2 regions of the Lachnospira eligens ATCC 27750 genome follow, and region 1 is predicted to be linked to the other one. Evidence: predicted binding sites of a transcription regulator. Region 1 holds the regulator's gene; the other holds the start of a gene.
What was found. The regulator HrcA, encoded in region 1, represses chaperone genes, less so after heat shock. The targets are predictions, from matches to a motif close to TGTTAGCACTCNNNNNNNNNGAGTGCTAACA.

Region 2: a site for HrcA is predicted at 2,246-2,276, ahead of EUBELI_RS02505 (co-chaperone GroES). Genes of this name have one in related genera too.

What each region holds. Positions count from the first base shown of each region.
Region 1 covers NC_012778.1:1,397,368-1,405,732, reverse strand. Annotated here, with positions in the region: gene EUBELI_RS06610 (AP2/ERF family transcription factor) at 1-499, opposite strand, end outside; gene thrC (threonine synthase) at 719-2,206, shown strand; gene EUBELI_RS06600 (C39 family peptidase) at 2,264-3,139, opposite strand; gene hrcA (heat-inducible transcriptional repressor HrcA) at 3,351-4,445, shown strand; gene grpE (nucleotide exchange factor GrpE) at 4,463-5,101, shown strand; gene dnaK (molecular chaperone DnaK) at 5,169-7,055, shown strand; gene dnaJ (molecular chaperone DnaJ) at 7,145-8,272, shown strand.
Region 2 covers NC_012778.1:518,957-527,321, reverse strand. Annotated here, with positions in the region: gene EUBELI_RS13535 (DUF6106 family protein) at 1-115, opposite strand, end outside; gene groL (chaperonin GroEL) at 196-1,821, opposite strand; gene EUBELI_RS02505 (co-chaperone GroES) at 1,893-2,180, opposite strand; gene EUBELI_RS02500 (DNA-3-methyladenine glycosylase family protein) at 2,362-3,225, opposite strand; gene EUBELI_RS02495 (transglutaminase domain-containing protein) at 3,317-4,399, shown strand; gene EUBELI_RS02490 (DUF6062 family protein) at 4,457-5,194, opposite strand; gene EUBELI_RS02485 (manganese catalase family protein) at 5,264-5,863, opposite strand; gene EUBELI_RS02480 (spore coat protein CotJB) at 5,865-6,143, opposite strand; gene EUBELI_RS13870 (spore coat associated protein CotJA) at 6,140-6,280, opposite strand; gene EUBELI_RS02475 (methionyl aminopeptidase) at 6,424-7,296, opposite strand; gene EUBELI_RS02470 (putative manganese-dependent inorganic diphosphatase) at 7,315-8,365, opposite strand, start outside.

The DNA of each region.
Region 1 (8,365 bases):
TATCCCCATTTTTAAATACATAATCCCTGCCTTTTACAGAGTGGCTTCTTACTCCGAATCTTGAGAGAATGCTTGTCTGCATTCCATAATCATTTACAAAATAATATCCTCCGCGGCTCATAATTGTGTGGTTGGAATAGTAAAAAAGGTCATCAGTAGAAAACTGTAAAACCTCATGTTCTTTGAGAAAATACAGGAAATATTTATGGCACATATATATAGGTGTCTTTATATAAATGTTGTTATCCCTGAAATTGATAAGTGAGATGTATTTACCAAGAGAAAGTGTCATTGCTTCATTATATGAAGTTGTTCTGTGGTCAGTATCAATCCAGTGGTCAGAAGAATTGTTTATTATCTCACAGGCTTCGTTGTACATGGCATGACAGGAAGCCTCGTCAGAGGAACTTCCGAGGCTGATGTGTTTATTCTTATATGTAAATGACGCACGGTAATATATTTCACCGCTTTTCTTTCTTGCCTCGTAAACTCCTGTCATGGTGAGTCTCCTTTAAATATTGTTACATGGATTATAACATATATTAAAAGAATGCGGGAAAACATATAAGTGAAATGTGTAGAAAATGTGGCAAAATATCAAACAAATGATGAAACTGATATATAAAGGTATTGTTTTTGCACAGAAGTCTGTTGTATAATATCAAAAGCCTACGACGTTTTCGCAGGCACACTATATTAATTATGAGGTGTATTAAAGATGAGCATGTTCTACAGAAGTACTAGAGACGACAGTGTTAAGGTTACTGCATCGCAGGCTATATTAAAGGGGCTGGCAGCAGACGGAGGACTTTTTGTACCAGAGAGTATTCCATCATTAGATAAAAGCTTAGAAGAGTTGTCTAAGATGAATTATAAGGAAGTTGCTTATGAAGTTATGAAGCTTATGCTTGATGATTTCACAGAGGAAGAACTTAAGAGCTGTATAGACAGAGCTTATGATTCTAAGTTTGATACAGAGGAGATGACTCCACTTGTTAAAGTTGAGAATGAATATTTCCTTGAACTTTTCCATGGAGCTACAATAGCTTTCAAGGATATGGCACTTTCTATACTTCCACATCTTCTTACAACTTCTGCAAAGAAGAACAATGTTAAGAATGAAATTGTCATTCTTACAGCTACATCAGGAGATACAGGAAAGGCAGCTTTAGCTGGATTTGCTAATGTTCCTGGAACTAAGATTATCGTATTCTATCCTAAGAATGGTGTAAGCCCAATTCAGGAGAAGCAGATGGTTACACAGAAGGGTGACAATACATATGTAATCGGGATCAAGGGTAACTTTGATGATGCGCAGACAGGTGTTAAGAATATTTTCTCTGATAAGGAATTAGAGAAGGTTATGAATGATGCCGGATTCCAGTTCTCATCAGCTAATTCAATCAATATCGGAAGACTTGTTCCTCAGATTGTCTACTATGTATATGCATATGCCAAGTTATTAGCTAATGGAGAGATTAAGGATGGCGAGAAGATAAATGTAGTTGTTCCTACAGGTAACTTTGGTAATATCTTAGCTGCATTTTATGCTAAGAACATGGGACTTCCTATTAATAAGTTTATCTGCGCATCTAATGAGAATAAGGTATTATATGATTTCTTTACAACAGGTGAGTACGACAGAAACAGAGAATTCGTTCTTACAACTTCACCATCTATGGATATTCTTATTTCAAGCAACCTTGAGAGACTTATATACAGAATTGCCGGCAATAATGCAGCTAAGAATGCAGAGCTTATGGCATCATTAAAGTCAGAAGGAAAATACAAGATTACAGATGATATGAAAGCACAGTTAGCTGACTTCTATGGCAATTATGCTACAGAGGCAGAGGACGCTGCTACAATCAAGAAGATATATGAAGATTGCGGATATGTAATCGATACACATACATCAGTTGCTGCAACTGTATATGATAAGTACAGAAAGGAAACTGGCGATACAACTAAAACAGTTATTGCTTCAACAGCAAGCCCATATAAGTTTACAAGAAGTGTTATGAATGCTATTGATTCTAAGTATGATTCAATGGGAGACTTCGAACTTGTAGATGAGCTTAGCAAGATAAGCAATGTCAAAGTTCCTAACGCAATTGAAGAAATCAGAACAGCACCAGTTCTTCATGATACTGTATGTGATTCTGATAAGATGTGTGATGAAGTTAAGAAGATTCTTGGAATCTAATATTATAAGAAAATAAAAATCTCCGGACCGTGTGATGATGGTCCGGAGTTTTTTTATTTATCTGTCAACAATTACTCCCTGACAGCCAAGTTCAAGCCATCTTTGATAAAATACAGAAAATTTATATGTTTTTATTTCTCCTAACAGAGGATCAGCCGTGTATACTTCATCTGCTGATGCATCAAATCCAATCATAACCAGGCAGTGTTCCATACCGGGCCAGATAACAAGCTGACCATCCTTAGCAATCCATACAGAAGAACCATAATCAATAGAATTCATATTCATAGCTGCCCACACAATAACAGGCTGTCCATTTTCAACATACTGGCAGAGCTGGTCGATTGAGGCTCCAGATATATTAATGGCATGGGCACCATACAGATTAGCACAATCTGTAATAACTGGAGCATAGCAGCCGTATGATGATTTATCAAAAGGTGTTCCTACAAAAGCTGTGTTAGGATTGGCAGCAGGGTAGTCTTCTTTTTTTAAATAATTAGCAGCCAGGTCTGTCTTATCAGCATCATATCCAAGATAGTTAAGAACCATAGTGAGAGATGTGACTTCACAGCCGGTAGGAAGCTCCGGTAACTGATTCAGACACGGAAAATTATCTATATACGCTTTTCTTCCAGATGTCAGTAGTTCTTTCAGTTCATTTTCAGAATGAATTGTATTGTGAAAATCTTTATAAGAATCCTCTGGATTATTATTTTTATTATTATCCTGTGAACTGTCAGAATTATTAACTTCTCCACGCGATAAATCATCCGATGAAATAGTCCCAACTGGTGTTATGTTAATACTTACATTATCAGGAGAAGAATTTTTCATATTGATAAGGAATGATGATATTGTAACAGATGCAGCGATAAGAGAAAGTATAAGCAGAATCTTTAAAAATGTTTTTTTTGAACTGTGTTTTTTCATTATAACTCCTTGGTAAATATCTCTATATATAATAATGATATTTATAGCTGAATTATATAGTATGTTAAGATTCTGTTCAATAAATTTATAAATTATTTATAGAAAAAAGAAATATTATTGTTGACATCACGAAAGGGTAGTGATATCTTAAATGTATCGATATTAGCACTCCAATCTGATGAGTGCTAACAAGATGAAAGGAGAGGATGCCATGGAGACGGATGGACGACTGGATGACCGTAAGGTTAAGATACTTAAAGCTGTTATTCAGAATTATCTTGATACCGGAGAACCGGTTGGCTCAAGAACGATTTCCAAGCTGACTGACTTACAGCTAAGTTCAGCAACTATAAGGAATGAGATGGCAGACTTAGAAGAGCTTGGCTACATTGTACAGCCACATACCTCTGCTGGAAGAATTCCAACTGATAAGGGTTACAGATTATATGTTGACGATTTAATGGCCCAGAAAGAGGAAGAGATATCCTTAAGAGAACAGCAGGTTGGTGATAAAGAGAAAGAACTTGATTCTATGAAGGATGCCTTATCAGAGAAGGTAGACAGAGTAGAGGAGCTTCTTCAGAATGTAGCAAAGGTTCTGGCGAATAATACTAATTATGCCACGATGATAACAACTCCTAAGGTAACTGGTAATAAGTTAAGATTTGTTCAGCTTTCACAGCTTGAACCGAATAAGCTTCTTGCTGTTATTGTTATGGAAGGTAATCTTATAAGGAACAAGGTTATAACTATCAGCGAGGATATTTCACCAGAGAATCTTCTGAAGCTTAATCTTCTTCTTAATACAACACTCACAGGTCTTACATTGCAGGAAATGCATCTGGGACTTATATCCAAGATGGAGAGCCAGGCAGGTGAGCATATGGGTATTGTTAAAGAAGTGTTAGACGCGATTGTTGAGACTATAAGTAAGGCTGACGACCTGAAGATATACACAAGCGGCGCAACTAACATATTCAAGTATCCGGAGCTTAGTGATTCCGGGAAAGCAAGTGAGCTTATATATGCCTTGGAGGAAAAACAGGGCTTGTCTGGACTTGTTAATGACAAGGATGATTCAGATAAGACTGAAGATGATAACCACGGCATTCAGGTATATATAGGAAATGAAACACCGGTTGAGTCCATGAAGGACTGTAGTGTGGTAACAGCCACATATGAATTGCAGGATGGAATGAAGGGAACAATTGGTATTATTGGACCGAAGCGTATGGATTATGAAAAGGTTGTTGATACCTTAAAAGAGATGCAGACGCATTTGGATGATGTATTTAAGAAAACTTAGGAAAGGTTGGTATTGAAGTGTCAAAGGATGTAAAGAAAAAGAAATCAGAAGAGACAGTTCAGGATGAAGTAAAGAATCAGGAGACTGATGCTAAGAAAGAAGAAGCCTGCAACTGCGAATCAGAATGTAAGGCTGATGAAAGTCAGAATACATGTGAAGCTGATGAATCAGACAAGGCCGAGGCACAGGATGAGAGCACTGAGAGCTCTAAGAAGAAAGATCCTAAGGATGCAGTTATAGAAGAACTTCAGGACAGAGTAAAGAGGCAGATGGCTGAGTTTGATAATTTCAGAAAGAGAACAGAGAAAGAGAAATCTACTATGTTCGAGATGGGAGCCTCAGATATCATTAAGAAGCTTTTACCTATTGTTGATAATTTCGACAGAGGATTTAAGAGTGTGACAGATGAGGAACTTGAAACTCCATTCGCTAAGGGAATGGATATGGTTCACAAGCAGCTTTTAAAGATGCTTGAGGATGCAGATGTTAAGCCTATTGAAGCTTTAGGCGGTGAGTTCAATCCAGATTTCCACAATGCAGTAATGCATGTCGAGGATGATTCAGTTGGAGAGAACATCGTAGTTGAAGAGTTTGAGAAGGGCTACACATACAGAGACCAGGTTATAAGACACAGCATGGTCAAGGTTGCTAACTAGCGATAAGCCAGAAAGCATATGTAACACAAGGTATTAATCAATTTAATTATAGAAAGGACATTTTATCATGGGAAAGATTATTGGTATTGATTTAGGTACAACTAATTCTTGCGTAGCTGTAATGGAAGGTGGTAAGCCAGTTGTTATCGCTAACGCAGAAGGTTTAAGAACTACTCCTTCAGTAGTTGCATTTTCAAAGACAGGAGAGAGACTTGTAGGTGATCCTGCAAAGCGTCAGGCAGTTACTAATGCTGATAAGACAATCTCTTCTATCAAGAGACATATGGGTACAGATTACAAGGTTGAGATTGATGGAAAGAAATATACTCCACAGGAAATCTCAGCTATGATTTTACAGAAGTTAAAGTCAGATGCAGAGAATTATCTTGGTGAGAAGGTTACAGAGGCAGTTATAACAGTTCCTGCTTACTTCAACGATGCACAGCGTCAGGCTACTAAGGATGCTGGTAAGATTGCAGGTCTTGATGTAAAGCGTATTATCAACGAGCCTACAGCAGCTGCTTTAGCTTATGGTCTTGATAATGAGCATGAGCAGAAGATTATGGTTTACGATTTAGGTGGTGGTACATTCGATGTGTCTATTATCGAAATCGGTGATGGTGTAATTGAAGTTCTTGCTACAGCTGGTAATAACAAGCTTGGTGGTGATGATTTCGATAATGCTGTTACACAGTATATGTTAAATGATTTCAAGGCTAAGGAAGGCGTTGACCTTTCTAAGGATACAATGGCTCTTCAGAGACTTAAGGAAGCAGCTGAGAAGGCTAAGAAGGAACTTTCAAGCACAACTCAGACAGAAATCAATCTTCCTTACATCACAGCTACAGCTGAAGGACCAAAGCACTTTGAGATGACTCTTACAAGAGCTAAATTCGATGAATTAACACATGACCTTGTAGAAAAGACTGCAGAGCCAGTTAAGAATGCACTTTCAGATGCAGGTCTTACAGCTTCAGAGCTTTCAAAGGTATTATTAGTTGGTGGTTCTACAAGAATCCCTGCTGTACAGGATAAGGTTAAGTCATTAACAGGACATGAGCCAAGCAAGACTCTTAACCCAGATGAGTGCGTAGCTATCGGTGCTTCTATCCAGGGTGGTAAGTTAGCTGGTGATGCAGGTGCTGGTGATATCCTTCTTCTTGATGTAACACCACTTTCACTTTCAATCGAGACAATGGGTGGTATTGCTACAAGACTTATTGAGAGAAATACAACTATTCCTACAAAGAAGAGTCAGATTTTCTCTACAGCTGCTGATAACCAGACAGCCGTTGATATCAACGTTGTACAGGGTGAAAGACAGTTTGCCAGAGATAACAAGTCACTTGGACAGTTCAGACTTGATGGTATCCCTCCAGCAAGAAGAGGTGTTCCACAGATTGAAGTTACATTTGATATCGATGCCAATGGTATTGTAAATGTATCTGCTAAGGACCTTGGAACAGGTAAGGAACAGCACATCACAATTACTGCTGGTTCTAACATGTCTGATGAAGATATCGATAAGGCAGTTAAGGAAGCTGCTGAGTTCGAGGCTCAGGATAAGAAGCGTAAGGATGCTATTGATGCACGTAACGAAGCTGATTCAATGGTATTCCAGACACAGAAGGCTATGGATGAGGCAGGCGACAAGCTTGATGCTTCTGACAAGGCTGCAGTTGAGACTGACCTTAACGCATTAAAGGCACTTGTTGATGGTTCTGACCCAGAAAACATGACAGATGCACAGGTTGATGAAATCAAGGCTGCCAAGGAAAAACTTATGGAAAGTGCTCAGAAGCTTTTCGCTAAGTTATATGAGTCACAGCAGGCTGCTGGTGGTGCAGGCCCAGACATGGGAGCAGGTGCAGGTCCTGATATGGGTGCTGGTGCTTCTAATGGTTCAGCTCCATACGGTGATGATGTAGTTGACGGAGATTACAAAGAGGTTTAATTGTCAGCAATAACTGACTGGAATAAGGACTGCATGGGGTGTAAACTCCGTGCAGTTTCTGTTGATTAAATAAGAAAGAGGAAGCAATCATGGCAGATAAGAGAGATTATTATGAAGTCCTTGGCGTGCCTAAGGATGCCGATGACGCTGCTATTAAGAAAGCATACAGACAACTTGCAAAGAAATATCATCCTGATATGAATCCAGGGGATAAAGAAGCTGAAATAAAATTCAAAGAGGCTTCTGAAGCTTATGCGGTGTTAAGCGATGCTGAAAAGAGAAGACAGTATGACCAGTTTGGCCATGCCGCATTTGAAGGCGGAGCAGGTGGAGCTGGAGCAGGTGGCTTCGATTTCGATTTTGGTGACATGGGAGATATTTTCGGAGATCTCTTTGGCGGTATGTTCGGAGGCGGCGGAAGCAGACGAAACAGCAATGGACCAAGAAGAGGTGCTGATGTAAGAGTTAATGTAAGAATTACATTTGACGAGTCAGTAAGGGGAACAACCAAGAAGATAGATGTTACATTAAAGGATGAGTGCTCAAGCTGTCACGGTACAGGAGCTAAGCCTGGTACATCACCAGAGACCTGTAGCAAATGTGGTGGTCGTGGACAGGTGACTTTCACACAGCAGTCATTCCTTGGAATGGTAAGAAGCCAGCAGCCATGTCCTGACTGTCATGGAACTGGTAAGATAATTAAGGAGAAGTGTCCGGATTGTTACGGAACAGGCTATATAAGCAGCAAGAAGACTATCGAAGTCAATATCCCAGCAGGTATCGATAATGGTCAGTGCGTACGTATACAGGGCAAAGGTGAGCCGGGAGTTAATGGCGGACCAAGAGGTGACCTCTTAGTTGCTGTTATTATCTCAGCAAGCACAGAATTTGAAAGAGACGGATACAATATATTCTCTAATGTTGTAATAAGCTATCCAACAGCGGTACTTGGCGGTGAAATCAAGGTTAAGACTGTTGATGGAGAAGTATTGTACGAAGTTAAGCCGGGAACAGCATCAGGTACAAGAGTAAGACTTAAAGGCAAAGGTATGCCAAGTGTAAGAAATGCAGCACAGAGAGGCGATCATTATATCACTTTAATAGTTGATATTCCTACAAAGCTTAATCAGGAGCAGAAGGACGCACTTATGGCATATGAAAAGGCGCTTACAGGCAATGAAAGACACGGTAAGAAGAAAGGTCTTTTCGGCAAATAAATACTATAGCTTACATATGTAATGTAAGTTTACACTCACCCCACAATGTGGTAAAATCCTACATTGTGGGGTATTATATTTATATGTATAATT
Region 2 (8,365 bases), 880 kb from region 1:
TCTGCACAATTGTTGTCGCTGCTAGCAGACATGCAATCACAAGTATTATTCTGTAAAAAATTGAAATCTTAGGAGCGGTAACTTTAACAATCTGCTCTACTGTTCCTTCTATCATAATTCAATAACCTTTCTTTAAAGCAATATGCCCGGCGGGAATTTACCCACCGGGCTCTATGTTTTAGTTATATTGTGGAATTACATCATTCCGCCCATGCCTGCACCGCCTGCTGGCATTGCTGGAGCGTCTTCCTTAATATTAGCAACAACTGACTCTGTTGTAAGAAGTGTTGAAGCAACGCTTGTAGCATTCTGTAATGCACTTCTTGTAACCTTAGCCGGGTCAAGGATACCAGCGTCAATCATGTTGACATACTCTTCCTTGTATGCATCAAATCCTGTACCAACTTCTGACTCTCTTACCTTATTGATGATAACAGCGCCTTCAAGACCAGCATTGTATGCAATGTGGAATAATGGAGCTTCAAGTGCTTTTAAGATAATCTGGGCACCAATCTTCTCATCCCCACTGAGTGTCTTAACAAGCTCTGCAACCTTCTTAGAAGCATGGATATAAGCAGAACCACCACCTGATACTACACCTTCTTCAACAGCAGCTCTTGTTGCATTAAGAGCATCTTCCATACGAAGCTTAGCTTCCTTCATCTCTGTCTCTGTTGCAGCACCAACTCTGATAACAGCTACACCACCTGCAAGCTTTGCAAGTCTTTCCTGTAACTTCTCTTTATCAAATTCAGAAGTTGTCTCCTCAAGCTGTGCCTTAATCTGTGCAACTCTTGCATCAATATCTTCCTTAGCACCTTCGCCATCAACGATAACTGTGTTCTCTTTCTGAACCTTAACAGACTTAGCTCTACCAAGCATATCCATTGTTGTATCCTTAAGCTCAAGTCCAAGTTCCTCAGAAATAACCTGACCACCTGTAAGAATTGCGATATCCTTAAGCATTTCCTTACGTCTGTCACCATATCCAGGAGCCTTGACAGCTACAACATTGAATGTTCCTCTTAACTTATTAACGATAAGTGTTGTAAGAGCCTCGCCCTCAACATCTTCTGCAATAATAAGAAGCTTGGCACCACTCTGAACAATCTGCTCAAGAACTGGTAAAATTTCCTGAATATTAGAAATCTTCTTATCTGTAATAAGGATATATGGATTATCAAGAACTGCTTCCATCTTATCCATATCTGTAGCCATATATGCTGAAATGTATCCTCTATCGAACTGCATACCTTCTACAAGGTCAAGCTCTGTCTTCATTGTCTTAGATTCCTCGATTGTGATAACGCCATCGTTAGAAACCTTCTCCATAGCATCAGCTACCATCTGTCCAACTTCCTCATCACCTGCTGAAATAGCTGCAACCTTGGCAATCTGATCCTTGCCTGTTACCTTCTCGCTCATACCTGCAATAGCTTCAACAGCACAATCAGTAGCCTTCTTCATTCCCTTTCTTAATACGATTGGGTTAGCACCTGCTGCAAGGTTCTTCATACCTTCATTAATCATAGCCTGTGCAAGAACAGTAGCTGTTGTTGTACCATCACCTGCAACATCATTAGTCTTGGCTGCTACTTCCTTAACAAGCTGTGCACCCATATTCTCGAATGCATCTTCAAGTTCAATATCCTTAGCAATAGTAACACCATCGTTAGTGATAAGTGGTGCACCATATGACTTATCAAGAACAACATTACGACCCTTAGGTCCGATAGTTACTCTTACTGTATTAGCTAACTTATTAACACCTTCCTCTAAAGCCTTTCTAGCTTCAATTCCGTACTTGATTTCCTTTGCCATAATAATAGCCTCCTAAATAAATATACTTCTTATATGTTCATACCGCCCTCATCTGCAACTGACATTGTCAATTATTCAATGATAGCAAGAATATCAGACTGCTTTACAATGATGAGATTCTCATCTTCATCAAGTTTAACCTCTGTTCCAGAATACTTAGAATAGATAACCTTATCACCAGGCTTAACCTGCATAACAACTTCCTTACCATCAACAACTCCGCCAGGACCTACAGCAATAACTTCTGCCTGCTGTGGCTTTTCCTTAGCCTGTCCAGGAAGTACGATTCCTGATTTAGTAGTCTCCTCTGCAACTAATGCTTTAATAACAACTCTGTCTCCTAATGGTACTAATTTCATTATATATTCCTCCATTCCGCTGTCTCCACATAAGAGTGAACCCTTCATGGCAGCATTCATATTTCTGTTAGCACTCATTCTTTTCGAGTGCTAACCACTGCACATAATGTAACACTTCATGCTTTTATTTGTCAACAGCTAATTCAAATATATTATATTTTTTAGATTTTATTAATAATTATTATTTAACACCCATTTTTATTGATTTTCCATAATAAAACAGATACTGCTGTGCAAATCCCCCCAGTTCCCCAAACTGTTCCTTTGCAAAAGCAGCAATCTTATCCTTTGGAGTGTCCACACCGTCAAAATACATTGTCTCCATAATTCTTTTAATCCACACATCAACAGGAAATGCTTCTTTCTTTCCAAGTCCGAAAAGGCTTACGCAGTTGGCAACCTTCTCTCCAACACCTTTTATTGTCATAAGTTCCTTAATGCACGAATCATAATCCATGCTCTTAAGTTCATTTATATCAAACTGGCCTGCCATATTCCTTCTTATTGCATCCATAATATATGGCGCACGGAATCCTGTCTTTAACTCTTTAAAGTCCTCTTCACTTGCATTGGCAAGCTGTTCAAGTGTTGGAAATGTATACATATCCGCTCCACCATATGTTCCCTTATATGTACCAAACTTTGCAGATATATCAGCTACTATCTTCTTAATATGAGGTATCTGCTTATTCTGCGATATAATGAATGATATAAGTGTTTCAAAAAAATCCTGATTAAGAATCCTCACTCCCCACATGCTTTCAATTGCATCCTTTAACTTATCATCTTTTTCCAGCAGCTTTTTCTTAATTGCTGAATAATCCCTGTCCATATCGAAATAATCTTTCCATACATTTACATATTCATCTTTGTCTGTATCATAAAATGTAACGGTATCAGCCTCCTGTGAAACATGTAATACATACCCCTTTGCCGTCAGTACATAATCCTCTTCATCGAGCTTTACAAAATGAAAACACTGTCCACATTCCAATGTCTGTGCCAGATCGAAATCACATACATTTTTTAATTTATAATCTGCCATAATTATCCTCCATATTTCTTATCATTTTGCTTTACATTTATAACAACCCCGTTATACAATTATATATAATTTAATCAATAGGAGACAACACATGAAATTCAGAAAATATTGGGCGTCTCTTTTAGCCGGAGCAATATTAACAGCATCTCTTTACGGATGCAGTATACCTTTTACCAATAACAATACCTCTGATACTTCTTCAGAAATTTCATATATACCATTTGATAATAAAGCAGCTACAACCGAAGATATAATTCAGTTTATAATACAATCCATGGAAAATAACAATAATGAATGTGATATTTTTGTTGCCGATGACAAGCTTATTGATGCCAATGAGTGGCTGACAAGAATTAGCGGCATAGAACAGATAAAGTGTGAATACCGCAGAATTAAAGATGGTTACAATATGGTGATAACTTATGACTGCTGGGATAATTATGCAATAATGAAAGCATATAATTCAGACAATACATCCCAGCTTAACGAACGCCAGCTTGAACTTTATAACAAATATATTGAAATCCTTTCAGAAGTTACTTCACCACATAAAAGCGATTATGAAAATGAACTTGCAATACATGATTATCTTGTATCACATATAACATATATTGATAATGGCGGTTCAACCTTTAATGCTTATGACGCTCTTATTAACGGTGAGGCTGTATGTAGCGGATACACAGAAAGTTTCAAGACTTTTATGGATATGCTCGGTATTGAGAATTACACATTATCAGGTACAGCGGGCAGCCAGCAGCATATCTGGAATGTAGTTAAACTTGGGAACGACTGGTATCAGGTTGATGTCACATGGGATGACCCTGTTGGTTCAACATCAGAGTATATCGACCACGGATATTTTAATATAACAGATGCCGATATGGCAATTGACCACACATGGAATTCCGCTGTAAATGCAGCCAACCCTGCTAACGGATACATATACACATATCCTGTTCAGTCAAAGCTTCAGGTCATTAATACACAGAACGAATTCGATAATTACATATTGCGTTGCATAAGAAACCGGACCAGACATATAGAATTTACAACAACAGCTGACCTTGATATCAAATCAGCAGTATCTAATGCTGGAATCCAGTTATCCTATGCCTACAAAACCACTAACAGAACCAATTACACATTATATACAGTTACTTTCACATTCTAAAAACAGGTCACTTGTTATATATGCCTTTATCAGGCTTTATAAACAAGTGACCATTTGTTATCTGTTATTCTTTTTCCCCGGTTCATCTGCTATATATGAACCATCCTTTATCATAGCTCTTACCAGTGAATCTTTCGCATTCTTCCATGGCTCATCAATATATTTGTGGTCAAATTTATTAATAAACCATTCCACATCATCTCTTACCCGCTTCATATTCTCAATATAGAGACTGTTAGTTATCTTAATAAATTCATCTAACATATCCCCCTTTAAAGAATTAGCTGCCTGCTCAAGCAATATGCCATAATGCTTCGTACAGAATCCCTTGCATGTTTTATACTTCTCCCTGAAATCACTATCATGCTTATACATATGAAATATAGTATCCAGATATCTCTGAAATGTGTTATCAATCCTTTCACATACAAAACATGTGCCTTCAAGCTGTTCAGTATATGCTGTCACGGAAGGTTTATCAGCTTTCTTAAACATAGACTTTCCTGCCACTTTTCCATCCTGCAGACCCTCAATATCATTAATCACTCTGTCAAGATGTGTCTTCATGACAAGGGCAAAGCCAAGTCTGTTCTCACAGTCATACACTTTCTTTAAATGCTTCTGGCAGAAACCCTTTTTATCGGTCACAGCCCTTATATCATCTTCCATATAACTAGGGCCCATTGTATAGCTTACCGCATCATCCTCCAATGCTTTATACATTGAACAAATCGGACATTCACAGTCTGATGAAAATGCATCATTAACAGGTATAGTATATATCTTCTCTTTCATAGGTACTCCTTTAATCAGTCTTTTATAAATGTATTCTATCATAATATTTTATTAATATCATTCTATTTATTATTTTTTAAATTCCGGGTTATATGCATAGAAATTCTTAGAATCCAGCTTGCTCTGTATAATCGACATAGCTTCTCCGAATCTCTGGAAATGCACAACCTCTCTTTCTCTTAGGAACTTCAGCGGTTCATACACATCCGGATCATCACGGCAGAGTCTTAACAGATTATCATAAGTACTCCTTGCTTTCTGCTCGGCTGCCATATCCTCTACAATATCAGTTATTGCATCCCCCTTTGACTGGAATTCAAGTGCGCAGAAAGGTACACCTCCTGCAGCCTGCGGCCATACTCCAACTGTATGATCAACATAATATGCCTCAAACGGAGTTCCTTTTATCTGTTCCATTGTAAGATTTCTTGTAAGCTGATGAACCATTGTACTGACCATTTCAAGATGGCCAAGCTCTTCCGTACCTATATCAGTCAACAGCCCGGCAACCTCCCTGTATGGCATGGAATATCTCTGTGACAGATATCTCATTGATGCTCCAAGCTCACCATCTGGTCCACCATACTGCGAAATAATCATTGCCGCCAGTGTTGGATTACAATTCTTTATATTAATCGGGTACTGAAGTCTCTTCTCATAATTCCACATATCACATACCTCCCTTGTATTCCCATGGCATAGGTGTTGCCACCCACATCCAGTAGTTGTCATTTACCATATATTCCATGCTGAGAGGTCCATAATAATCTGAATATTTTTTCATAAACTGTACATATTTATCCTTAATCTCTGCATAATATTCAATAGCTGCAGCATCATCCGGATGGGTATCAAGATAAAGCATAGTTTCAACAAGTGCAAAGCCAAGCTCATAAATATTCTTCATAATCATAGCTTTTTCATTTCTTATATTATTACAACAATTCATGACCTGCCTCCTGTAAATGGTTTATCAAGTACAGGAAACATAGTCCCCCTCATAATTGCCCGCGAAGGCTCATATAATTCATCCCAACGCTGCCACGGTACATAGCACATCGCCGGAACCTGTTGTGTCATCATCATAAAATAAGCTCCATATACATGTATCACTACAGTATATGGAGCTTTTCACTTATTGTTGTATGTCCTATCAAGATAGCTGTAGCCATGTTTTTATACACCAATGCCGGAGTCACCTACACTACATAATCGTGGCTACATCTATCTTAATACGACATCACCTCATATCCGTCCTCAGTCACATGAACCATTATTTCCCACTGTGCTGAGTACGAATCGTCATCTGTATATATTGTCCAGTTGTTGCCCTCGTCTATATATATGTCCGGAAGTCCCGCATTAATCATTGGCTCAATTGTGAATACCATGCCCGGTGCCATGACCATTCCTGTTCCCTTCTTAATTACATAACTTACAAATGGGGTTTCGTGAAATTCAAGACCTATTCCATGTCCACCAACTTCTCTTACTACTGAATATCCATTAGCCTTTGCATGTTCATTTATTGCCGCCGCAACATCTCCAAGATGTCCCCATGGCTTAACCTGTGCAAGACCTAACTCAACACATTCTTTTGCAACATCCACCAGCTTCTTATGTTCTGGTGCAACATTACCTATACAGAACATTCTTGATGAATCCGAAAAATATCCGTTTAATATCGTTGAACAGTCAACATTAATTATATCACCATCAAGAAGCTGGATATTCTTGGATGGTATTCCATGACATACCTGCTCATTAATTGAAGTACACACACTCTTTGGAAATCCTTCATAATTAAGTGGTGCAGGTATTCCACCCATCTCGGTTGTTTTCTTGTATACCAAATCATCTATATCCTGAGTTGTCATTCCTGCATGAATATTCTCTGCAACATAATCAAGCACAGCAATATTAATCTTGCTGCTTTCTCTCATTCCTGCAAGCTGTTCTTCATTCTTAATAATATTTCTTGGTGGTACCTTATGAAACTTTCTCTTGAAATTATCTAATTTTCTATCAAATTCCATGTGACAGTCACAATATTTTTTCCCACTGTTACACCAGCAGGGATCATCTTTTCGTAATGCCTTCATCACTATTCTCCATTTTCTCTACTGCTCCATAGCTTCCATAATGGCCGGGAGGAACTGTTTCTTTCTTGAAACAACATTCTTTAGTATATATGTATCCTGCTGTTTGTCAACTCCAAATGCCTGTGACATTATTGTATCCGCATTTTTACCTGAACACAGTACATAAGAGCATTCCGTTGATATGTCTGTCATAAGAAAATATACTACATCAAGCCCGCCATCGCCTGTTACTGTATCTATAAACGGCACTTCTTTTGCTTTTATCTTCTCTATATCCTCTGGTCCCATTGCATTAACCTGACCCACACCTACAGTAACATCATTAATCGCGAACTTCTTAAAATCCTGATAGAATATTTCTCTGTCTGTCTTTTCATCAAGATTACTTCCAGCTCCAAACATTTGTCTTCCGTACACTTCAGGGTCAATTCCTGCAATATCAGCAAGCTCCATTGCCGCTTCTATATCATCAGGTGTGCATGTAGGAGATTTGAATATTAATGTATCTGATATAATTGCTGAACACATCAGTCCGGCTATAACAGGTTCTATATTAATTCCTGCCTCCTGATACATCTTATAAATAATTGTTCCCGTACAGCCAAGAGGCTGGTTTCTGAAAAATACAGGGGTGATTGTCTGTATAGGTCCTAATCTGTGATGGTCAATTATCTCAAGAATCTCTGTATCTTCAATTCCATTGACTGCCTGATTCTTCTCATTGTGATCAACAAGAATAACCTTCTTCCTGCCTGAACGAAGGAGATTTCTTCTTGAAATAGTTCCTACATAATTACCGTTTTCATCCTCTATAGGGAAATCCCTGAACCTTTTCTTAGTCATAATCTCCTGAATATCTTCAACATAATCTGTTGTCTTGAAACATACAATTCTGTCTCTTGGTGTCATAAAGAATCCAACCGGAATTGCCTGATTCATAAGCCTTGCAACAGTATATGTATCATAATCAGTTTCAATAATAATACAGTTATGGCTCTTTGCAACCTTGGCAATTGTATTGGATACCTTTGCCCCCTCACATATTATAAGACATTTTGCCTCCATCTCT